DNA from 2 places in the Enterococcus sp. 22-H-5-01 genome. Region 1 is predicted to be linked to the other one. Evidence: predicted binding sites of a transcription regulator. Region 1 holds the regulator's gene; the other holds the start of a gene.

Region 1 (10,801 bases):
AATCGATTTATTCAGTGGGATTTGGTTTTAAACCGCAAGAAGAACGCAGCGATTATGAAAAACGTCCATTACCTTTATGGAACCTAACACGTTCTGAGCGTGAGATGTTAAGCACCTTGATTGCTACAAAAGATGCACCAATTAGCAGAAATGATTTAGCAATCAAAATTTGGGGTGACAGCGATTCAGCAAGTCATATGACACGGTTGTCTACGATTATTAAGCATCTACGCAACAAATTAAAAATTGATGGTGTTGAATATGATGTTATTCGAACAAATTGGGGTGAGGGCTATCAATTATCTAAAGTCTTCTTTGACCACTATGTGATCGATGATCGTATCATGGAAGAAATCAAAACAGCAAAATAAAAAACCACAGATTCGAGAAGCTGCTTCTCGAATCTTTTTTTATTATCAACTCGCCATAATGAATTTATTCCCCTAAAAAGCTCTTTCTATTTTTCAAATAAACGTTTTATTGCTACACTTAGTTTAAAGCATAAAAGGGGCGATAAAGATGGAAAAAAGAGTAATAATCATGAATTTTGATGTAGAATCAAAAGCTTATGAAGCGTTCTCGAAGGCTAAAAAATTACACATGAGCAGAGCGCTTAAAGGAGAACAAATGGCGGTCATTCATCATTCCAATGATGGAGAACACAAATTTCAAATTGAGGATTTCTTAGATTTCACTGGGAACAACAAGAGTTCAACGGGTGGTTTGATCGGTATGATGGTCGGGATCCTCGGCGGTCCTATCGGTGTTTTACTAGGCTGGTTTACAGGCGGAATGATTGGTGCCACTCGCGATGCAAAGGAAATCCGTGAAGCAAATAGCGTATTTGAATTCTTGATCGATAAGATTGGCGAAGGTGATACTGCACTGTTACTGATTGCAGAAGAGGAAGACAATCGTCCATTGAACCAATTGATCATGATGGAGCTCGGCGGTGAAATTACTCGTTTAGACTACGAAGAAGTCGAAGCCGATGTTAAAAATGCACAAGAAATGGCTAAAAATTCGGATTCTTCAAAAGAGGAATAAGAAAAATAAAAGTATAAATATTCTTAGAATTAGATTGCACTAACTGTGACTTTCTTCTAGAATGAAATTAATTTGATAGAAAGTCAGGGAAACTATGGAACTAGAATTTTTAGGAACTGGCGCAGGCGTTCCAGCAAAACATCGGAATGTCAGCAGCTTAGCATTAAAGTTATTGGATGAAAGAAATTCGATCTGGTTATTTGATTGCGGTGAAGGCACACAAATGCAGATTTTGAGAACAAATATCAAGCCTAGAAAAATCGAAAAAATTTTTATTACCCATTTACATGGAGATCATATATTTGGATTGCCGGGATTACTAAGTAGTCGTTCATTTCAAGGTGGGGAAGAACCGGTCGAGATCTATGGTCCTGCTGGTCTAGAAAATTATGTTCGGACTTCGCTTCAAGTAACAAAAACACATTTGACGTATCCACTAGAATTTATTGAACTTGAAGAAGGAGTTATTTTGAAAGATAAACAATTTACTGTTGAAGCGATGTTGTTCGATCACGGTATCGAGAGTTTTGGTTTTCGCGTTACCGAGGCGGATCATGAAGGAACGTTGCAAGTTGAAAAATTAGCAGCATTGGATATTCCAGCCGGTCCAGTCTACGGAAAATTGAAACAAGGTCAGACAGTCACGCTTAAAGATGGCCGAGTGATCAACGGCAAAGATTTCGTTGGTGAAAATAAAAAAGGACGCATCGTAACAATTTTTGGCGATACGCGTTTTACAACTAAATCAAGTAAGTTTGCTAAAGACAGTGATGTAATCGTTCATGAAAGTACCTTTAATAAAAATGAAGCAAAACTTGCTAAGGCTTATTTCCATTCAACTACCCAACAAGCAGCAACCATTGCGAAGGAAGCCCAAGCAAAACAATTGTATCTAACCCATATTTCTGCTCGTTATTTGGCAAAAGAAGCCAAAGAATTAGAGTTAGAAGCACAAGAAGTCTTTGCTGACACGATAGTTGTTAAAGACTTTGATACCTTTGAAGTTCCTTTTCCATAAATAATTATGTTCAGAGAAAGAAGGGAAACTAATGGATTTAACCGATAAAGTAGTAGTGGTGACAGGCGGTTCCGCGGGACTAGGAGAACAGATCTGTTATGAAGCTGCCAAACAAGGAGCCATCGTTGTAACTTGTGCGCGTCGAATTAATTTGATTGGACAAGTCAAAGAAAAATGTCAGGCTTTAAGTGGTAAAGAGGCACATGCCTTTCAATTAGATATTTCTGATCCTGATAATGTGGAATCAGTCCTTGAAAAAATTTCAACTGAAGTCGGATCGATCGATGTATTGGTCAACAATGCTGGTTTTGGTCTGTTCGAAGATTTTGTTGACTTTGATTTAGATATTGCTAAAAAAATGTTTGACGTCAATGTGTTAGGAATGATGTACTTTACTCAAAAAGTAGCGATTTCGATGGTCGAAAAACAAAACGGGCATATTTTCAATGTTGCCTCAATGGCTGGTAAGATGGCGACACCAAAATCGACAGTCTACTCAGCAACTAAATTTGCAGTTTTAGGCTTTTCAAATGCTTTGCGTTTAGAATTGCGTCCGGAAAATGTTTATGTCACTACAATCAATCCGGGACCAATAGCGACAGAATTTTTTGATAAAGCCGATCCAAGTGGCAGTTATTTAGACAATTTAGGCAGTATTGTATTGGATCCTCAAAAACTTGCTAAAGTTATCGTCAATAAAATGGGTAAACCAACGCGTGAAATCAATCGTCCATTGATTATGGCAGGCGCTAGTCGTTTTTACGATATGTTTCCACATCTAGGTGATTTTTTAGCAGGTGGATTATTCAATAGGAAGTAGGAAAGCAAATGAGAAAACAATGGAAAGTTTTCCTAGGTTTTATTTTAGTATTATTGATCGTAATTTTTGCACTTTCGAATAGTCAGGAAATACCTGTCAACTTTTTAGTTAAAAAGATATACTTATCCTTAGTTTTAGTGATTATTGGTTCAGCTTTGATCGGCGCAGTAGTTATTCTCCTTACTTCTGGTACAACGCTCTTTCAACAAAGAAAAGAGATTAAAGAATTAAAGGCAGCGCTTCAAGAATACGAAGTCAATAATGAACAAAAATTAGCCGATGAAAAAGCAAGATTCCAAAGAGAACAAGAAAACGAAATTGCTGTATTGAAAGCAAATTATGAGACCTTATTAAAAGAAAAAGATCAAGCACTTACAGTAAAATCAGGGGAATCAGCTGAAAATACTACAACGAATACAATGGATTATTATGATTAATAGAGAAAGACCTTGGTATAAAAACTAAGGTCTTCTTCTCTTTCTTGTAGGAATTATTTTTGCTATACTAATACGGTTGGGAAGTGATAGTGTGAAAAAATCGAACTTTGATTGGCAAGTAATCGAAACTGAAACAATCGATTCAGCCTTTAAAACAGAATTATTAAATCAAGGGTACAGTGAGACTTTTGTACGACTTTTATGGAATCGTAATATACATACATTAGAAGCTTTTTCTAATTTGATGAAAGCGGATATCGACGAGCTTCATGATCCGTTTTTGATGCATGATATGGATAAGGCAGTGGATCGTATTCAAACCGCTATTATGGAAGAACAAGAAATATTAGTCTACGGGGATTATGATGCGGATGGAATTACTAGTACTTCCATCATGTTGGAAACATTGGAAATGATCGGTGCGAATGTACATTATGTTTTACCGAATCGTTTCATTCATGGATATGGTCCCAACCAAGCGCTTTTTGCTGAAAAAATCAATGAGGGAATTCAGTTGATCATTACCGTTGATAATGGAGTGGCAGGTAATGAAGCCATTGATTATGCAAATGATCAAGGTATTGATGTGATTGTAACGGACCACCATGAAATGCCTCCCGTATTACCGAATGCTTATTGTATTATTCATCCTCGGCATCCAGAAGGAAATTATCCTTTTGGTGAGTTAGCAGGAGCAGGCGTTGCCTTTAAATTAGCTACAGCATTGTTAGAAGAAGTACCACTAGAGATGTTGGATTTGGTTACGATTGGAACTGTGGCTGACTTAGTTTCAATGACGGGAGAAAATCGTAATTTAGTTAAGTTAGGATTACAAGCAATCAAGCAAACACAACGCTTGGGCTTGTTAGAGTTATTGAAAGTAAGTGGAGTTGATCTTCAAAAAGTCGATGAGACTAGTATCGGCTTTAGTTTAGGTCCGCGTTTGAATGCGATCGGACGTTTAGGGGATCCAAATCCTGCAGTTGAATTGATGACTACTTTTGACCTAGAAATAGCTCATGAATTAGCAGAAAAATTGGATCAAATCAATAATGAACGAAAATCCATCGTACAATCAACTACCGAAGAGGCTACAGCCTTAATTAATCCTGCGGACAGTGTTCATTTGATTGCTGGTAATGGATGGAATCCTGGCGTTTTAGGAATCGTAGCAGGAAATATTGTAAAACAGACTGGACATCCGACGATTGTATTATCCGTTAATGATCAAGGTGTAGCAAAAGGTTCTGGACGAAGCATTGAAGCATTAGATCTATATGCTATGTTAAATACGATGCGTTCCGAATTTACTCATTTTGGCGGTCATGCTGCCGCAGTAGGATTGACGCTGCCGGCAGAAAATTTAGCAACGTTACAAAAGTTGATGAATGAATATATTGAAGAAAAACAAATCGATCTAGATCAAGGTCCTAAATTATTGATCGATGAACACTTGGTGCTTTCAGATATCCAATTAAAGTTTGTCGATGAGTTAAAAGCTTTAGCACCATTCGGTACAGATAATCCTGCACCACACTTTTTAGTCAATGGAAATGTGAATTTTTGTAAACGAATCGGCGGAGATCAGCAACATGTTAAATTTTCATTGAAAGATGAATCGGGACAACTCGATGCGATAGGTTTTGGTTTTGGCGATGTTGCAGAAGAGTTGCAACAACCAGAAACACAATTTGTTGGTGATTTAGAAATCAATGAATGGAATGGACAAAAGAAAGTCCAATTGCGTTTGATCGATTTTGCTTCAGCTGGACTACAGATTATTGATCGTCGCGCAAAATATACATGGCAACAAAAAATAGAAAATGGACGCACTTTGTACTTAGCGTTTAAAACGGCGAATCAAAAATTTTTTATGAATGAATTACGAGAGACAATAACTCTATACGATGCAACACTTGATTGGCAAGGATACGACCAATTGATCGTATTGGACTGTCCCAATCAAAAGGAATTATTAAAAGAAATAATTTCTAATGGTAATTTCGATCGTGTCTATCTTTATTTATATAGTTCGGATGAAGCATACTTGAATGGATTGCCTAGCAGAGAGCAATTTGTAAGGCTTTATCAATTTTTCCATAAGCAAACGAGGGTAGATATCCGTTATAAGTTAAAAATTGTTTCAAATTACTTAAGAATTCCAGAAAAATTATTAGTATTCATGATTCACGTGTTTTCTGAGCTAAAATTTGTTACAATAGACGACGGCGTTTTAAAAATGGTCGCATCCCCACAAGCTCGGGCTTTTGATGAGAGCGAAATTTATCAAAAACGTGTGATGCAAATAGATAGTGAAGAATTTTTGTTGATGAATGATATTCAAACTATTAGAAATTGGCTGAAAAGCTAGGAGGAAACAACCGAAATGAATTTGAAAGATTATATTGCCAGTATCCCAGATTATCCAAAAGAAGGGATCGTCTTCCGTGATATCTCACCGCTAATGGCAGATGGTGAAGCCTACCGTGAAGCGACAAGACAAATCGTAAATTATGCAAAAGAAAAACAAATCGATATGGTCGTTGGACCAGAAGCACGCGGATTTATCGTTGGCTGTCCAGTAGCATTTGAGTTGGGCTTAGGCTTTGCTCCAGTTCGTAAACCAGGAAAATTACCTCGCGAAGTAATTGAAGTCGAATATGAAAAAGAATATGGTACAGATACATTAACGATTCATCGCGATGCAATCAAACCAGGTCAACGCGTATTGATCACAGATGACTTATTAGCAACTGGTGGAACAATTAAAGCGACGATTGAACTTGTAGAACAACTTGGCGGTGTTGTTGTTGGTTGTGCCTTCTTGATTGAATTAGAAGAACTTCATGGTCGAGATAAAATCCAAGGATATGACATCTTGACTTTGATGGATTATTAATAAAAAAAGAAGCCGATTTGGCTTCTTTTTTTATTTTGCTTACATTTTTTATATCAAGCTGATTTATGGTATTGGTGGTCATAAGTGACGTAATAAAAATCCTCAGCAGGTTCTTTATAATACTGTTCATCTTCTTCAGTTTCTTCATATTGATGTTCTGCATAGTGTTGAGCATAAGTACGTTCATCCCACAACATAAACCATACCAGAAACAAACCAGAAAAAATGACGATCGTAGCCAAAGACCCCAACTTACCAATCAATAAACCAAGCAACAAAACTGCGATAACTAAACCAAATCTTCTTACTGTTTTCATCAATAATCACTCCTAATAAAATACGAACATGTGTTTGTATTTTTATTATACGAATGTTTGTTCGATTTGTAAAGTAAAAAAATTAATCGGAAGAGACTCCCGATTAATAAATATGGTTTCGATATAGACCGACAACTTTTCCTAGGATAGAAACATTATCTAAAATAATTGGACTCAATTCATCATTTTCCGGTTGTAGGCGAATATGATCTGCTTCGCGATAAAATCTTTTACAAGTTGCTTCATTTTCATCTGTCATGGCAATAACGATCTCACCATTTGTTGCGGCAGATTGTTTTCGTACAATGACATGGTCGCCATCATAAATACCAGCATTGATCATACTTTCTCCGCGAATTGTCAGCATGAATAAACTACCTTCTTCACTAGATAAATCTGGAGGAACTGGGAAAAAGTCAGAAGCTTCTTCAACTGCAAGAATAGGTTCGCCGGCAGTTACAACTCCAAGCATAGGAATAACTTGTGGTGCTGCACCAATTTTTTCTAAACCAGTAATAGTTAACTCAATGGCTCGTGGCTTTGTTGGGTCACGTAAAATCCAGCCTTTTTTTTCTAATCGTGAGAGATGTCCATGGACTGTAGAGGTAGAAGATAAATTTACAGCCTCTCCAATTTCTCTAACAGTGGGTGGGTACCCTTTATCTTCAACGCGTTCATGAATAAAACGCAAAACTTCTAATTGTTTTGTTTCCGTTCTTTTTGCCAATGCCCGCACCTTCTTTCGTTTTTTTTAGTGTAGCATACAAAAGCGAACAAATCAAACAAGCGTTCGTATTCATTTATACTTTTAAGTTAGCATTTTTTATGTATAATTAGTAAGGAGAAAGAGGTGTTCAAGATGATTAATGATGAAACGATTGCACGTATCAATGAATTAGCGAAAAAAAAGAAAGCTGAAGGTTTAACAGATGCTGAAGCGAAAGAACAAAAGATCTTGCGCGAAGAATATATCGCGTCATTTCGAAGCGGCATGCGCCATCATATCGAAGGAATGAAAGTAGTTGACCCAGAAGGGAACGACGTCACTCCTGAGAAATTAAAAGAAATCCAAAAGCAAAAAGGATTACATAATAGAAAATAGATCTTTTAGTATTTTGTGATTGTAATGTCAAAATAAATCGGTTACAATAAATCTGTATTTAAAGTATTTATGACCAAAAAGGGGGAACTATTTTGTTCGACAAAATCGATCAATTAGGTGTAAACACAATTAGAACATTAAGTATTGAAGCAATCCAAAAAGCAAACTCTGGCCATCCCGGCTTACCCATGGGAGCAGCACCGATGGCTTACGCTTTGTGGACAAAACATTTGAATGTGAATCCAGCGACTTCATTAAACTGGCCAAACCGTGATCGTTTTATTTTATCTGCAGGTCATGGATCAGCAATGCTTTACAGCTTATTACATCTTTCAGGTTACCAAGTAACGATTGATGATTTGAAAAATTTCCGTCAATGGGAAAGTAAAACACCAGGACATCCTGAGTACCATCATACAGATGGGGTCGAAGCAACTTCAGGTCCTTTAGGTCAAGGAATTTCAACATCTGTTGGGATGGCAATGGCTGAAGCTCATTTAGCTGCTACGTACAATCGTGATGATTTCAAAGTAATCGATCATTACACTTATGCACTATGTGGCGATGGCGATTTAATGGAAGGTGTCTCTGCCGAAGCAAGTTCAATGGCAGGACATATGAAACTTGGAAAATTAATCGTGTTATACGATTCAAATGATATTTCTTTAGATGGACCAACTTCAAAAGCATTCACTGAAAATGTCGGTGCTCGTTATGAAGCCTATGGTTGGCAACATATTCTAGTTAAAGATGGCAATGATTTAGAAGCAATTTCTAAAGCAATCGAAGAAGCAAAAGCTGAAACAGATAAACCAACATTGATCGAAGTAAAAACTGTAATTGGTTATGGTTCTCCTAAACAAGGAACCTCAGCTGTTCACGGCGCACCAATTGGAGCTGATGGTATTTCTGCAGCGAAAGCAATCTATGGCTGGGAATATCCGGATTTCACAGTTCCTGAAGAAGTGGCTGCTCGCTTTAAAGAAGCAATCAACGATAAAGGTGCTAAAGAAGAATCAAATTGGGATACGTTATTTGCTGAATATGAAAAAGCTTATCCTAAATTGGCAAAACAATTCAAACAAGCCTTTGCTGGCGAACTTCCAGAAAATTGGGAAGAATCATTGCCAGTTTATGAAGAAGGATCTTCACAAGCAAGTCGTGTATCAAGTAAAGATGCGATTCAAGCTTTATCAAAAGCAATCCCCAACATTTGGGGCGGATCAGCTGATTTATCAGGTTCAAACAACACAACAATGACGGATGATAAAGAATTCCAACCTGAATCATACGAAGGTCGTAACATCTGGTTTGGTGTACGTGAATTTGCGATGGCTAGTGCAATGAATGGAATTCATTTACATGGCGGAACACGTATTTATGGCGGAACATTCTTCGTATTTACGGACTATCTACGTCCTGCAGTTCGTATGTCAGCTATCCAAGGATTACCAGTTATCTATGTGTTGACACATGATTCTGTAGCAGTAGGAGAAGATGGACCAACTCATGAACCAATCGAACAATTAGCAAGTGTTCGCTGCATGCCTAATGTTCAAGTTATTCGTCCAGCTGATGGCAACGAAACTTCTGCTGCTTGGGCGCAAGCACTAAAAACAACAAACAAACCAACTATTTTGGTATTAAGTCGTCAAAACTTACCTGTGTTACCAAATAGTAAAGATTTAGCTAAAGAAGGTGTAACTAAAGGTGGTTATGTTATCTCTAAAGCAGAATCTGACACACCAGAAGGTATTTTGATCGCTACTGGTTCTGAAGTTAATCTTGCAGTTCAAGCACAACAAGAATTGAAAGCCCAAGGAAAAGATGTTTCTGTAGTATCTATTCCAAGCTTTGATTTATTTGAATCTCAAGATGAAGCCTATAAAGAATCTGTTTTACCAAAAGCCATCAAAAAACGTGTAGCGATCGAAGCCGCTTCACCATTCGGTTGGGAACGTTATATTGGTACAGAAGGTAAAATGATTGGAATCGATCATTTTGGAGCATCAGCACCTGGTGATTACATTCTAGAACAATTTGGCTTTACTGTAGAAAATGTTGTGAATACATTTAACGAAATATAGACTGACAAAAAAAGACTGAGAAAAAATTTCTCAGTCTTTTTTTATGTGCTTTTTCTATATAAACAATACCTCTATAGAAAAAATTAACATTTAGCAGTTAAAAAAATAGTTAAAATGGACTAATAAAAAATATAGTCCATTGATATCGTTGAATACAATAACTTTTTTACAATATTTTATTTACATAAAAAAATTATCTATTACAAAATTAGATTCGCGCTTTCAATTTTTCCGTTTTCAAAATAAAACTTATCCTTTGTGAGCAAAATAATTTATACAGGTGATAAAATCTGTTACACTATCCTTGTGCAAAATATTGCAAACACAAATCATGATAAATGAAAGAGGGACGAAAATGAAAGTAGTAGTAGTAGGATGTACCCATGCCGGCACCGCAGCCGTTAAAAATATATTAGCAAACCACCCAGATGCAGAAGTGACGGTGTTTGAACGCAATGACAACATTTCTTTCTTATCTTGTGGAATCGCTTTATATGTAGGAGGAGTAGTTAAAGACCCCGCTGGATTATTCTATTCAAACCCCGAAGAATTAACTTCATTAGGCGCATCAGTGAACATGGAACATGATGTGACTAATATTGATACAGATAATAAAAAAGTAACGGCTAAGGATTTGAAGACCAATGAAGAAAAAGTGATCGATTATGATAAATTAGTCGTAACAACTGGCTCTTGGCCTATTATCCCGCCAATTAAAGGAATCCAATCAAAAAACGTTTTATTATGTAAAAACTACAACCAAGCCAACCAAATCATCGAAAAAGCAAAAGATGCTAAAAAAGTTGTCGTAGTTGGCGGCGGCTATATCGGAATCGAATTAGTCGAAGCGTTTGCTGAGAGTGGGAAAGAAGTAACATTGATTGATGGATTATCACGTATTTTGAATAAATACCTGGATCAACCATTTACAGACTTGTTAGAAAAAGAATTAGTTGATCGTGGTGTTACGCTGGCTTTAGGTGAAAACGTGAATGAGTTTGTAGCGGATGAAACTGGGGCTGTTACAAAAGTTGTGACGCCAAGTAATGAGTTTGACGCAGACATGGTTATTCT
Region 2 (10,801 bases), 240 kb from region 1:
AGAAGGGATCATAATTTTAACTGCTTGCGGTAAGATAATTTTTTGCATGGTTCGATTGTATGGCAAACCTAAACTACGAGAGGCTTCCATTTGACCAACGGGCACAGCGTTGATACCACCGCGTACGATTTCGGCGATATAGGCACTAGCATTCAACGTTAATGTAATGATCCCAGCTGCAAAGTCTGGAATTTTGATTCCTGTGATTCCTGGCAAGCCGAAGAAAATGAAGAAGGCTAATACCATCATTGGAATCCCGCGGATAATATCGATATAGATGCCTGCTAATAATCGTAATGGGCGTGAAGGAGAGACACGGAACAAACCGAAAATTACACCTACTACTAAAGCTAAAGCAAATGAAACTAAAGCTAAGACGATTGTTTTCCATAAACCTTCTAATAATGATTTATAGTTATTTTTCAATAAACCAGTGATTGTGGATTCATCGACAGCATCTTTTTTCTCTTCGCTGCCTGAACCAATATATTTATCAACGATCTTATCGTATTCACCAGTTCGTTTTAATTCTTTCAAACCTTCTGTAAACATTTCCCGAAGTTCAGGATTTTCACCTTTTTTAACAGCAAAACCATATTCACCGCCGACTTCGCGCTTGATTGGTGTTTTTAGGTCTTGGCCTTGTTGAATGGCATAACCGATAACTGGATAATCATCCATCATAGCGTCGATCGAACCGACTTTTAAGGCATCGTATAATTGGTCAGCCGCATCGAAGCTCTTAATTGTGTAGCCATATTCTTTTTTATGAGCCTCTAAGAAATCAGCACTTTCTGTTCCAACTTTAGCACCAACTGTTTTGCCTTTTAAATCTTTATATTCTTTAATATCTTTATTGTCTTTAGCAACTGCTAATTGAATTCCACTTTGGAAATAAGGATCTGAAAAATCATAATTTGCTTTTCGTTCATCAGTCATAGTCATACCGGCGATCATACCGTCAGCTTGACCAGATTCTAATGCTTGCATAGCAGAGGAGAAGCCAATAAATTTGAAATCGATCTTGAATCCTTGAAGTTCAGCGATTCGAGTTAATAAATCAACATCGATCCCTTTGTATTTTCCGTCACTGTCTTTATATTCAAACGGTGCAAAAGCTGAATCGCTGGCGATAACATACACATCTTTTTTCGGTTCAATTTTTTTCATTTGGCTCGTAGAAGTACTATCGCTTGAGCCGCTTGAAATATATTTGCTGACGATTTTGTCATAAGTTCCATTTTCTTTTAAATCTTTCAATCCAGCATTGAATTTTTTCAATAATTCTTGATTTTCACCCTTTTTAACAGCAAAGCCATAAGCACTACCTTCTTCAGGTTCACCGACAAGTTTGAAAGGTTGTCCATTTGACACGGCGTAGCCTAATACTGGATAGTCATCAAAAATTGCTTCAGAATTTCCGTTACTTAAAGCATTATACATAGCATCAGCAGCTTCGTATAATTTGACTTCATAACCGTATTTATCTTTGTTATCTTCTAAGAAAGTAGCACTTTCGGTCCCAATTTTTGCAGAAACTGTTTTACTTTTTAAATCAGCATAATCTTTGATATCGTTATTGTCATTTTTAACAGCCATTTGAATTCCGCTATCAAAATAAGAATCAGAAAAATCGAAAGTTTTTTTACGTTCATCAGTAATACTCATGCCCGCGATCATACCATCTAATTGATCTGATTGAACTCCTTGGATCGAACTATCAAAACCTAAAGGATTCAAGTCCACTTTGAAACCTTGATCCTTTGCGATTTCTTTAAGTAAATCAACATCGATCCCGATATATTCCCCGTCAGAATTTTGAAACTCAAAAGGAGCGAACGTTAAGTCAGTCCCAATTTTATAAGTTTTTTCCGCCGCGTGAGTTTTCGTAGTGAAGCCGAGTGTTAAAAGACTTGCCACTAAGAAAAATACGAAAGGAATTAATTTGTTTTTTCTCATAGTAATCCTCCTATATACTTATCATTCGTTTATTATAAGTTAGCCTAATACTAAAATACAAGTAGTTGGACTGTCTATGTGAAAAAAATCTAAATTTTGATGACACGAAATGTAAGGAAAGTTAACATGGCTAGTTTAAGAAATCGTTTAGCACAAGGAGAATAAATAGCGAAAATATGTTCGGTATGCTATAATTTTTGGATAAGAGATTATTTATCTTACTATTAAAAGGAGGGTTTTTGCGTGATTGAAAGAGTAACAGATAATGAGTTTGACCTCCATTCAAAATATCAGCCTGCTGGCGATCAACCGGAAGCTATTTCGCAATTGACCGAAGGTGTCGTCAATGGAAAAAAAGCACAAATACTGTTAGGTGCTACGGGTACTGGGAAAACATATACCATTTCAAATGTGATCAAAGAAGTTAACAAGCCAACTTTGATTATTGCTCATAATAAAACATTAGCTGGACAGTTGTATGGAGAATTCAAGGAATTTTTCCCCAACAATGCTGTAGAATATTTTGTCAGTTATTATGATTATTACCAACCCGAGGCTTATGTGCCTTCAAGTGATACGTATATAGAAAAAGATTCTAGTGTCAATGACGAAATCGATAAACTCCGTCACTCAGCTACCAGTTCATTACTTGAACGAAATGATGTGATCGTAGTTGCCTCGGTTTCGTGTATTTTTGGTTTAGGATCACCGAAAGAATATATGGAACAAGTTGTTTCGTTACGTGTTGGGATGGAAATGGATCGAAATCAATTACTCCGCAAACTCATCGACATTCAATTTGAGCGAAATGACATTGATTTTCAACGGGGACGTTTTCGTGTTCGTGGGGATGTAGTAGAGATTTTTCCTGCTTCTCGTGATGAACATGCGCTACGCGTAGAGTTTTTCGGTGACGAAATCGAACGTATTCGAGAAGTCGATGCATTGACCGGTGAAATTACCGGCGAAACGGAGCATGTGGCGATTTTTCCAGCGACTCACTTTTTAACGAATGAAGATCATTTAGAACATGCCATCAGTAATATCCAAGCAGAACTTGCTGATCGCTTAGAAGTCTTGAATAGTGAAAATAAGTTGCTAGAAGCTCAACGATTAGAGCAACGAACAAATTATGATATCGAAATGTTGCGGGAAATGGGCTATACTTCAGGCATCGAAAATTATTCGCGCCATATGGATGGACGTAAAGAAGGAGAGCCGCCGTATACGTTGATTGATTTCTTTCCAGATGATTTCTTGATGGTAATCGATGAGTCGCATGTGACGATGCCTCAAGTTCGCGGAATGTATAACGGTGACCGAGCACGAAAACAAATGTTAGTTGATTATGGATTCCGCCTGCCGTCCGCTCTAGATAATCGTCCGTTACGCTTGGAAGAATTTGAAGAACGAGTTAATCAAATCGTTTACGTCTCAGCTACGCCCGGTCCTTATGAACATGAAGAAACGGACACTGTTGTTGAACAAATCATTCGGCCGACTGGTTTATTAGATCCAGTGATCGATGTTCGACCGATTATGGGACAAATCGATGACCTAGTTGGAGAAATTAACGAACGAGCAGAACGGAATGAACGGGTCTTTGTCACGACTTTGACGAAAAAAATGTCAGAAGACTTGACAGATTACTTTAAAGAATTAGGCATCAAAGTAAAATACTTGCATAGTGATATTAAAACGTTAGAACGAACTGAAATTATTCGAGATCTGCGTTTAGGTAAATTTGATGTTTTGATCGGAATTAACTTATTACGTGAGGGTATCGATGTTCCGGAAGTTTCATTAGTAGCTATTTTAGATGCAGATAAAGAAGGTTTCTTGCGGAGTGAGCGTTCGCTAGTCCAAACGATTGGACGGGCGGCTCGAAATTCTGAGGGTAAAGTAATCATGTATGCAGATAAAATTACTGATTCAATGCAACGTGCGATGGATGAAACGACGCGTCGCCGAAGCATTCAAGAAGCTTATAATGAAGAGCATGGAATCGAACCAAAAACGATTATTAAAGAGATTCGTGATTTGATCTCAATCAGCAAGGTGGCTGAAAAGTCAGCTGACTATGATACGACTTCTTATGAAGACCTATCTAAAGAAGAACGTAAAGAATTACTTGCGAAGATGGAAGAAGAAATGCGTGAAGCAGCTAAGGCTTTAGATTTTGAAACAGCTGCAACATTGAGAGATACGATTTTAGAACTGAAGGCAGCCGAATAGACTATCGGCTGGTTTCAGTTTATTGACTATTTTTTATTTCTCAGTATACTAATAAATCTTGTTAAAAAATGCTCTATATAATAGAAGAAAAACGAAATTAAAAATGAAATGGGAGAAATAAATGGCAAATGATAAAATAGTGATTCATGGAGCGCGTGCGCATAATTTAAAAAATGTCGATGTCACGATCCCTCGTGACAAGATGGTAGTTGTTACTGGTTTGTCTGGTTCTGGGAAAAGTTCATTAGCCTTTGATACGCTATATGCCGAAGGCCAACGCCGTTATGTGGAAAGTTTATCTGCATATGCACGCCAATTTTTAGGTCAAATGGATAAACCGGATGTTGATAGTATCGATGGCCTTAGTCCGGCTATTTCAATCGATCAAAAAACGACAAGTAAAAACCCTCGCTCGACTGTTGGAACGGTAACTGAGATCAATGACTACTTACGTTTGTTATTCGCACGAGTGGGGCATCCAATCTGTCCAAACGATCATATTGAAATTACTTCTCAATCGGTGGAACAGATGGTTGATAAAGTATTGGAGCTGCCTGAACGTACAAAAATCCAAATCTTAGCACCGGTTGTGGCTAAGAAAAAAGGTCAGCACAAAAAGGTGTTTGAAATGATCCAACGCGAAGGGTATGTTCGGATGCGTGTTGATGGTGAACTTTATGATGTGACCGAAGCACCAGAATTAACGAAAAATAAAAAGCATGATATTGAAATCATTGTTGACCGGATCGTAGTAAAAGATGGCATACGCTCAAGACTATTTGATTCATTCGAAGCAGCATTACGTCTGGCAGAAGGGTATGCGATTGTTGATGTGATCGGTGAAAAAGAAATGTTGTTCAGTGAACACTATGCTTGTCCTTACTGTGGCTTTACTGTTGGTGAACTAGAACCACGTTTGTTTTCATTTAATGCACCTTTTGGCGCGTGCCCAGACTGTGATGGCTTAGGTGTGAAATTAGAAGTCGATATGGATTTAGTAATTCCTGATCAAAGTAAAACATTGCGTGAAGGCGCGTTGATTCCTTGGAATCCCATCAGTTCGCAATATTATCCGCAAATGTTAGAACAAGCCTGTCAAAGTTTCAATATCGATATGGATACACCCTTCGAAGAATTACCAAAAGAGCAACAAGAGATTATTTTAAATGGATCGAATGGCGAAAATTTCCATTTCCATTATGAGAATGATTTTGGTGGCGTGCGAGATGTAGAGGTTCCATTTGAAGGAATTATCAATAATATCAATCGCCGTTATAAAGAAACAAATAGTGATTTTACGCGCGATCAAATGCGTTTGTATATGACGGAATTGACTTGTCAAACGTGTCATGGTTATCGCTTGAATCCTCAAGCCTTATCAGTTCAAATCAACGATACCAATATTGGTCAAGTCAGTGAAGACTCAATCAATGGAACGTTAAAATTTTTTGAAACGGTTATTTTAAGTGAACAAGAAAAAGTGATCGCAAAACCGATTTTAAAAGAAATCAAAGATCGTTTGAGTTTCTTACGCAATGTTGGATTGGATTATCTGACATTGAGTCGAGCAGCAGGTACTTTATCTGGCGGAGAGGCTCAACGTATTCGTTTAGCTACGCAAATTGGTTCTAATTTGTCAGGTGTCCTATATATCTTAGATGAACCGTCGATTGGGTTGCATCAACGAGACAATGATCGCTTGATCGAATCATTGAAAAAAATGCGGGATTTAGGAAATACATTAATCGTGGTAGAACACGATGAAGATACGATGCGTGCAGCGGACTATTTAATTGACGTGGGCCCTGGAGCAGGTGATCAAGGTGGAGAAATCGTTGCTGCCGGAACACCAAAAGAAGTCGAAGCTAATCCAAATTCCCTAACAGGACAGTATCTATCAGGTAAACGAGAAATTTCGGTGCCAAAAGAGCGTCGCGAAGGCAATGGTAAGAAAATAAAAGTAACCGGTGCGGTAGAGAACAATTTGAAGAATGTCGATGTAGAATTTCCATTAGGGAAATTTGTTGCCGTGACTGGGGTTTCAGGTTCGGGTAAATCAACATTAGTGAATCAAATTTTGAAAAAATCATTAGCACAAAAGTTGAATCGTAATTCTAATAAACCTGGTAAGTTCAAAAAAATCACTGGCTATAAGCATATTGAAAAACTTGTAGACATCGATCAAAGTCCGATTGGTCGAACTCCCCGCAGTAACCCGGCAACGTATACGAGTGTGTTTGATGACATTCGTGATTTATTTGCACAAACCAATGAAGCGAAGATTCGCGGATATAAAAAAGGCCGCTTTAGTTTTAATGTTAAAGGCGGGCGTTGTGAAGCCTGTCGGGGCGATGGAATTATCAAAATCGAGATGCACTTTTTACCAGATGTTTATGTCCCTTGTGAAGTTTGTCATGGCAAACGATACAATTCAGAAACATTGGAAGTTCATTATAAAGGGAAAAATATTGCTGATATTTTAGAAATGACGGTTGAAGATGCAGTCGAATTCTTCAAACATATTCCAAAGATCCACCGGAAATTGCAAACGATCGTCGATGTTGGTTTAGGATATGTGACGATGGGACAACCGGCTACGACTTTGTCAGGTGGAGAAGCCCAACGAATGAAGTTAGCTAGTGAGTTGCATAAAAATTCTAACGGAAAAAACTTTTATATTTTGGATGAGCCAACAACTGGATTGCATACAGATGATATTGCTCGTTTATTGAAAGTCTTGGAACGTTTTGTTGATGCTGGAAATACTGTTTTAGTCATTGAGCACAATCTTGATGTAATCAAATCAGCAGACTACGTGATCGACTTAGGTCCAGAAGGCGGCGCAGGCGGCGGGACGATTTTAGCTACTGGAGCCCCGGAAGAAATTGCGGCAGTACCTGAAAGTTATACGGGTCATTACTTAAAACGAGTGTTAAAAAATAAATAACTGATAAAGCTTAATGCAAGTAAAGGATTCTTCTTTGCTTGCATTTTTCTTTATGGTATGATTATCAAGGATTTAGAATGAGAAGGTGTAAAAATAATATGACTGAAAAACAAAAATTTGTACCGATTTTGTTAGGAAGCGACATCAACGTTTACGGGATGGCTCGTTCCTTTCATGAAGCTTACGGAATTGTTTCGGAAGCTTATGCAGGCTTGCAATTAGCACCGACAAAATATAGTAAAATCGTCAATGTTCACGTGGTGCCTGGTTTTGATAAAGATCCAGTGTTCTTAGAACAGATGCGTGAATTAGGAAAAAATACTTACAATGATCCTGCGACTAAATATCTTTTGATCGCTTGTGGTGACGGGTATGCAGAACTAGTTTCACAACATAAAGAAGAGCTTTCTGAATGGTTTATTTGCCCTTATATCAACTTTGATCTTTTGCAACGTTTAATCAGTAAAGTAAGCTTCTATGAAATTTGCGAAACTTACGATCTGCCTTATCCAAATACGTTTATCATTACGGAAGATATGTTGGAAGCTGGAAAATTGAAACAAGATTTACCATTTGATTTTCCAGTCGCATTGAAACCCGCAAACAGTGTCGAATGGCTATCAATCGACTTTGAAGGCCGTAAAAAGGCCTTTATTTTGGACACACGTGATGAATTCGATGTCATTATTGAACGGATTTACCAAGCAGGCTATACGAGTGAAATGATCGCCCAAGACTTTATTCCTGGTGATGACAGCAATATGCGTGTATTGAATGCTTATGTAGATCAAAATCATCAAGTTCGGATGATGTGTCTAGGTCACCCGCTATTAGAAGATCCTTCACCTGAAGCGATCGGAAATTATGTGACGATCATGCCGGATTACAATGAAAAAATCTATCAAACGATCAAAGGCTTCCTTGAGAAAATCGACTATACTGGTTTTGCGAATTTTGATATGAAATATGACCCTCGTGATGGTGAGTATAAATTATTCGAAATCAATTTGCGACAAGGCCGCAGCAGTTTCTTCGTGACCTTGAACGGCTTTAACTTGGCTCAATATGTTACTGAAGATCGGGTCTTTGAAACACCATTTACAGAAACGATTTATGGGAAAGCAGAGCCTAAAACATCGATGTTATGGATGGGCGTACCTAAAGGCGTTTTTGAAAAATTTGCTCGCAACAATGCAGACAAAGAAAAAGCCTTAGAGATGATCAAAAATGACCATTGGGGCACCACTGTCTTTTATAAAAAAGATATGTCGATCATGCGTTGGATCTTAATGAAATATATGTTCAGCAAATACAAAGGACGTTTTGATTTATTCTTTAAAGAGAAAGAAGGATAGAGATGGAGAATTTCTTTAGTATTCTCGGTGGCATGGGAACAATGGCAACAGAAAGTTTTGTTCGTATTTTGAATCAACGAACTAACGCCCATAATGATCAAGAATATTTGAATTATGTAATGTTCAATCATGCAACGGTACCTGATAGAACTTCATACATCTTAGACCATTCGGCTGATAATCCCTTACCATTTTTAATGGACGATATTGAAAAGCAAAATCTGTTAAAGCCCGAATTTATTGTGTTGACTTGCAATACAGCACATTACTTTTTTGATGAATTACAAGCAGCTACTGAGATCCCGTTAGTTCACATGCCGCGTGAAGCGGTCAATGAAGTGGCGAAACGTCATCAAGTGGGAGATAAGATAGCTGTGTTAGCTACTGCTGGCACCATGACTGCTAAAGTTTATCAAACAGCTTTAGAAGCAAAAGGCTTCGAAGTTTTAGTGCCTGATAATGATTTGCAAGCAAAAATCAATCATTTGATTTATCATGACGTAAAAGAAAATGATTTTATCAACAGCGAGTTGTATCTAGAGATTCTTTCAGATGCAATGGGAAAATACGGTTGTCAAAATGCGATTTTAGGCTGTACAGAATTATCCTTAGTACAAGAATTAACGAAGGATGTGCCATATCCAGTGATCGATGCTCAATCGATCTTAGCTGATCGTACAATTGAATTAGCTTTGAAAAACAGATCTTCTAACTAGAAGGTCTGTTTTTTACTTAAAAACTTAAAAAAAGTGAAAGAACAATAAAAAAGTAGCAAAGACACGCCAGGAGTGTTATAATTTTTTAGAAGGCAAAGAAGTTTGCCTTTTTTTCATGCAAAAATGATTAAACAATAAAATGTTCGTATCGATTCAATGGATCGATTTATAAAGAGTATATATAGCGAAAAAATTTTTTCAGCTATGATTGAATAGTGCTTAAATTAGAGAGGAGTGACACAAATGACTGAAAGTTTACATTTGGTAGTCATCACTGGTATGAGCGGTGCCGGGAAAACCGTTGCGATTCAAAGTTTTGAAGACATGGGATATTTCTGTGTAGATAATATGCCTCCGGGCTTGATTCCAAAATTTTGGGAATTGATCCGTGAATCTGGAAAAGTAACCAAGATTGCTTTAGTAGTCGATTTACGTTCTCGTTCATTTTTTGAAGATATTCAAAGAATGCTAGTAGAGATCGAGAATACCGGATTCATTGACACGAGTATTTTATTTTTAGATTGTTCAGATGAAGAATTAGTTTCTCGTTATAAAGAAACCCGTCGAGCTCATCCGCTAGCGATGGATGGTTTGGTGACGGAAGGGATTCGTAAAGAACGAGCTATTCTGGAAGATTTAAAAATGCGCGCAACGCTTACGATCGATACAACTGAATTGACTCCACGTCAATTGCGGGAACAAATCAATCAATCATTTAAACAAAAAGATGATGCGGGATTCCACGTTGAAATGCTCTCCTTTGGGTTTAAATATGGCCTGCCCATCGATGCAGATATCGTAATGGATGTGCGTTTTTTGCCAAATCCTCATTATATTCCTGAATTGCGACCGCAGACGGGCTTAGATCAACCGGTCTATGATTATGTGATGTCTTTTCCAGAGACAGAAGGATTTTATTCCAATTTTGTTCGTTTGATCATGGATATTTTGCCGGGCTATATCAAAGAAGGAAAAAGTTCTTTGACGATCGCCATCGGCTGTACTGGTGGACAACACCGCTCGGTGGCATTATCGGAACGTATTGGCAAAGCGATCAAAGAAGCAGATTACAAAGTGAATATCACGCACCGCGACAAAGATAAACGGAAAGAGACGGTGAATCGCTCATGAAAATGAAAACGTACCGTATTCGCAAACCGAAAATTGTTGTGATCGGCGGAGGAACCGGTCTGCCCGTTATTTTGAAAAGTTTGCGCAATCAAAGTGCCGAAATCACTGCAGTCGTAACCGTAGCAGACGATGGCGGCAGCAGTGGTGAATTGCGTAATTCAATCGATATGGCACCGCCAGGCGATTTGCGTAATGTGCTAGCTGCGCTGTCTGATATGCCGAAATTGTATGAAGATCTTTTTCAATATCGCTTCCAAGCAAGTGATAATTTTTTAGCTAATCATACGATTGGCAACCTTTTGATTGCGGCATTATCTGAAATGCGCAATAGTACTTATGAAGCGATTCAACTACTATCGAAAATGCTTCATGTGGACGGACATATTTATCCGTCTTCTGAAACCCCATTAGTATTGCATGCAGAATTTACTGATGGAACAAGCGCGGTTGGAGAATCT

Evidence for each region. Region 1 encodes LexA, which represses DNA repair genes until DNA is damaged. Its sites were predicted from a motif close to CNAACANNTGTTNG; they were not measured.
Region 2: uvrB (excinuclease ABC subunit UvrB) is a predicted target of LexA. The motif match lies at 2,129-2,142, and genes of this name have one in related genera.

Annotation. Positions count from the first base shown of each region.
Region 1 covers NZ_CP189993.1:537,237-548,037, forward strand. Annotated here, with positions in the region: gene ACQKTA_RS02730 (winged helix-turn-helix domain-containing protein) at 1-371, shown strand, start outside; gene ACQKTA_RS02735 (DUF1269 domain-containing protein) at 520-1,047, shown strand; gene rnz (ribonuclease Z) at 1,142-2,065, shown strand; gene ACQKTA_RS02745 (SDR family NAD(P)-dependent oxidoreductase) at 2,097-2,885, shown strand; gene ACQKTA_RS02750 (LapA family protein) at 2,894-3,322, shown strand; gene recJ (single-stranded-DNA-specific exonuclease RecJ) at 3,414-5,693, shown strand; gene ACQKTA_RS02760 (adenine phosphoribosyltransferase) at 5,709-6,221, shown strand; gene ACQKTA_RS02765 (hypothetical protein) at 6,275-6,538, opposite strand; gene lexA (transcriptional repressor LexA) at 6,642-7,265, opposite strand; gene ACQKTA_RS02775 (DUF896 family protein) at 7,398-7,640, shown strand; gene tkt (transketolase) at 7,733-9,727, shown strand; gene ACQKTA_RS02785 (FAD-dependent oxidoreductase) at 10,083-10,801, shown strand, end outside.
Region 2 covers NZ_CP189993.1:778,877-789,677, reverse strand. Annotated here, with positions in the region: gene ACQKTA_RS03870 (amino acid ABC transporter substrate-binding protein/permease) at 1-1,959, opposite strand, end outside; gene uvrB (excinuclease ABC subunit UvrB) at 2,203-4,194, shown strand; gene uvrA (excinuclease ABC subunit UvrA) at 4,316-7,141, shown strand; gene ACQKTA_RS03855 (carboxylate--amine ligase) at 7,240-8,496, shown strand; gene ACQKTA_RS03850 (amino acid racemase) at 8,499-9,212, shown strand; gene rapZ (RNase adapter RapZ) at 9,456-10,343, shown strand; gene ACQKTA_RS03840 (gluconeogenesis factor YvcK family protein) at 10,340-10,801, shown strand, end outside.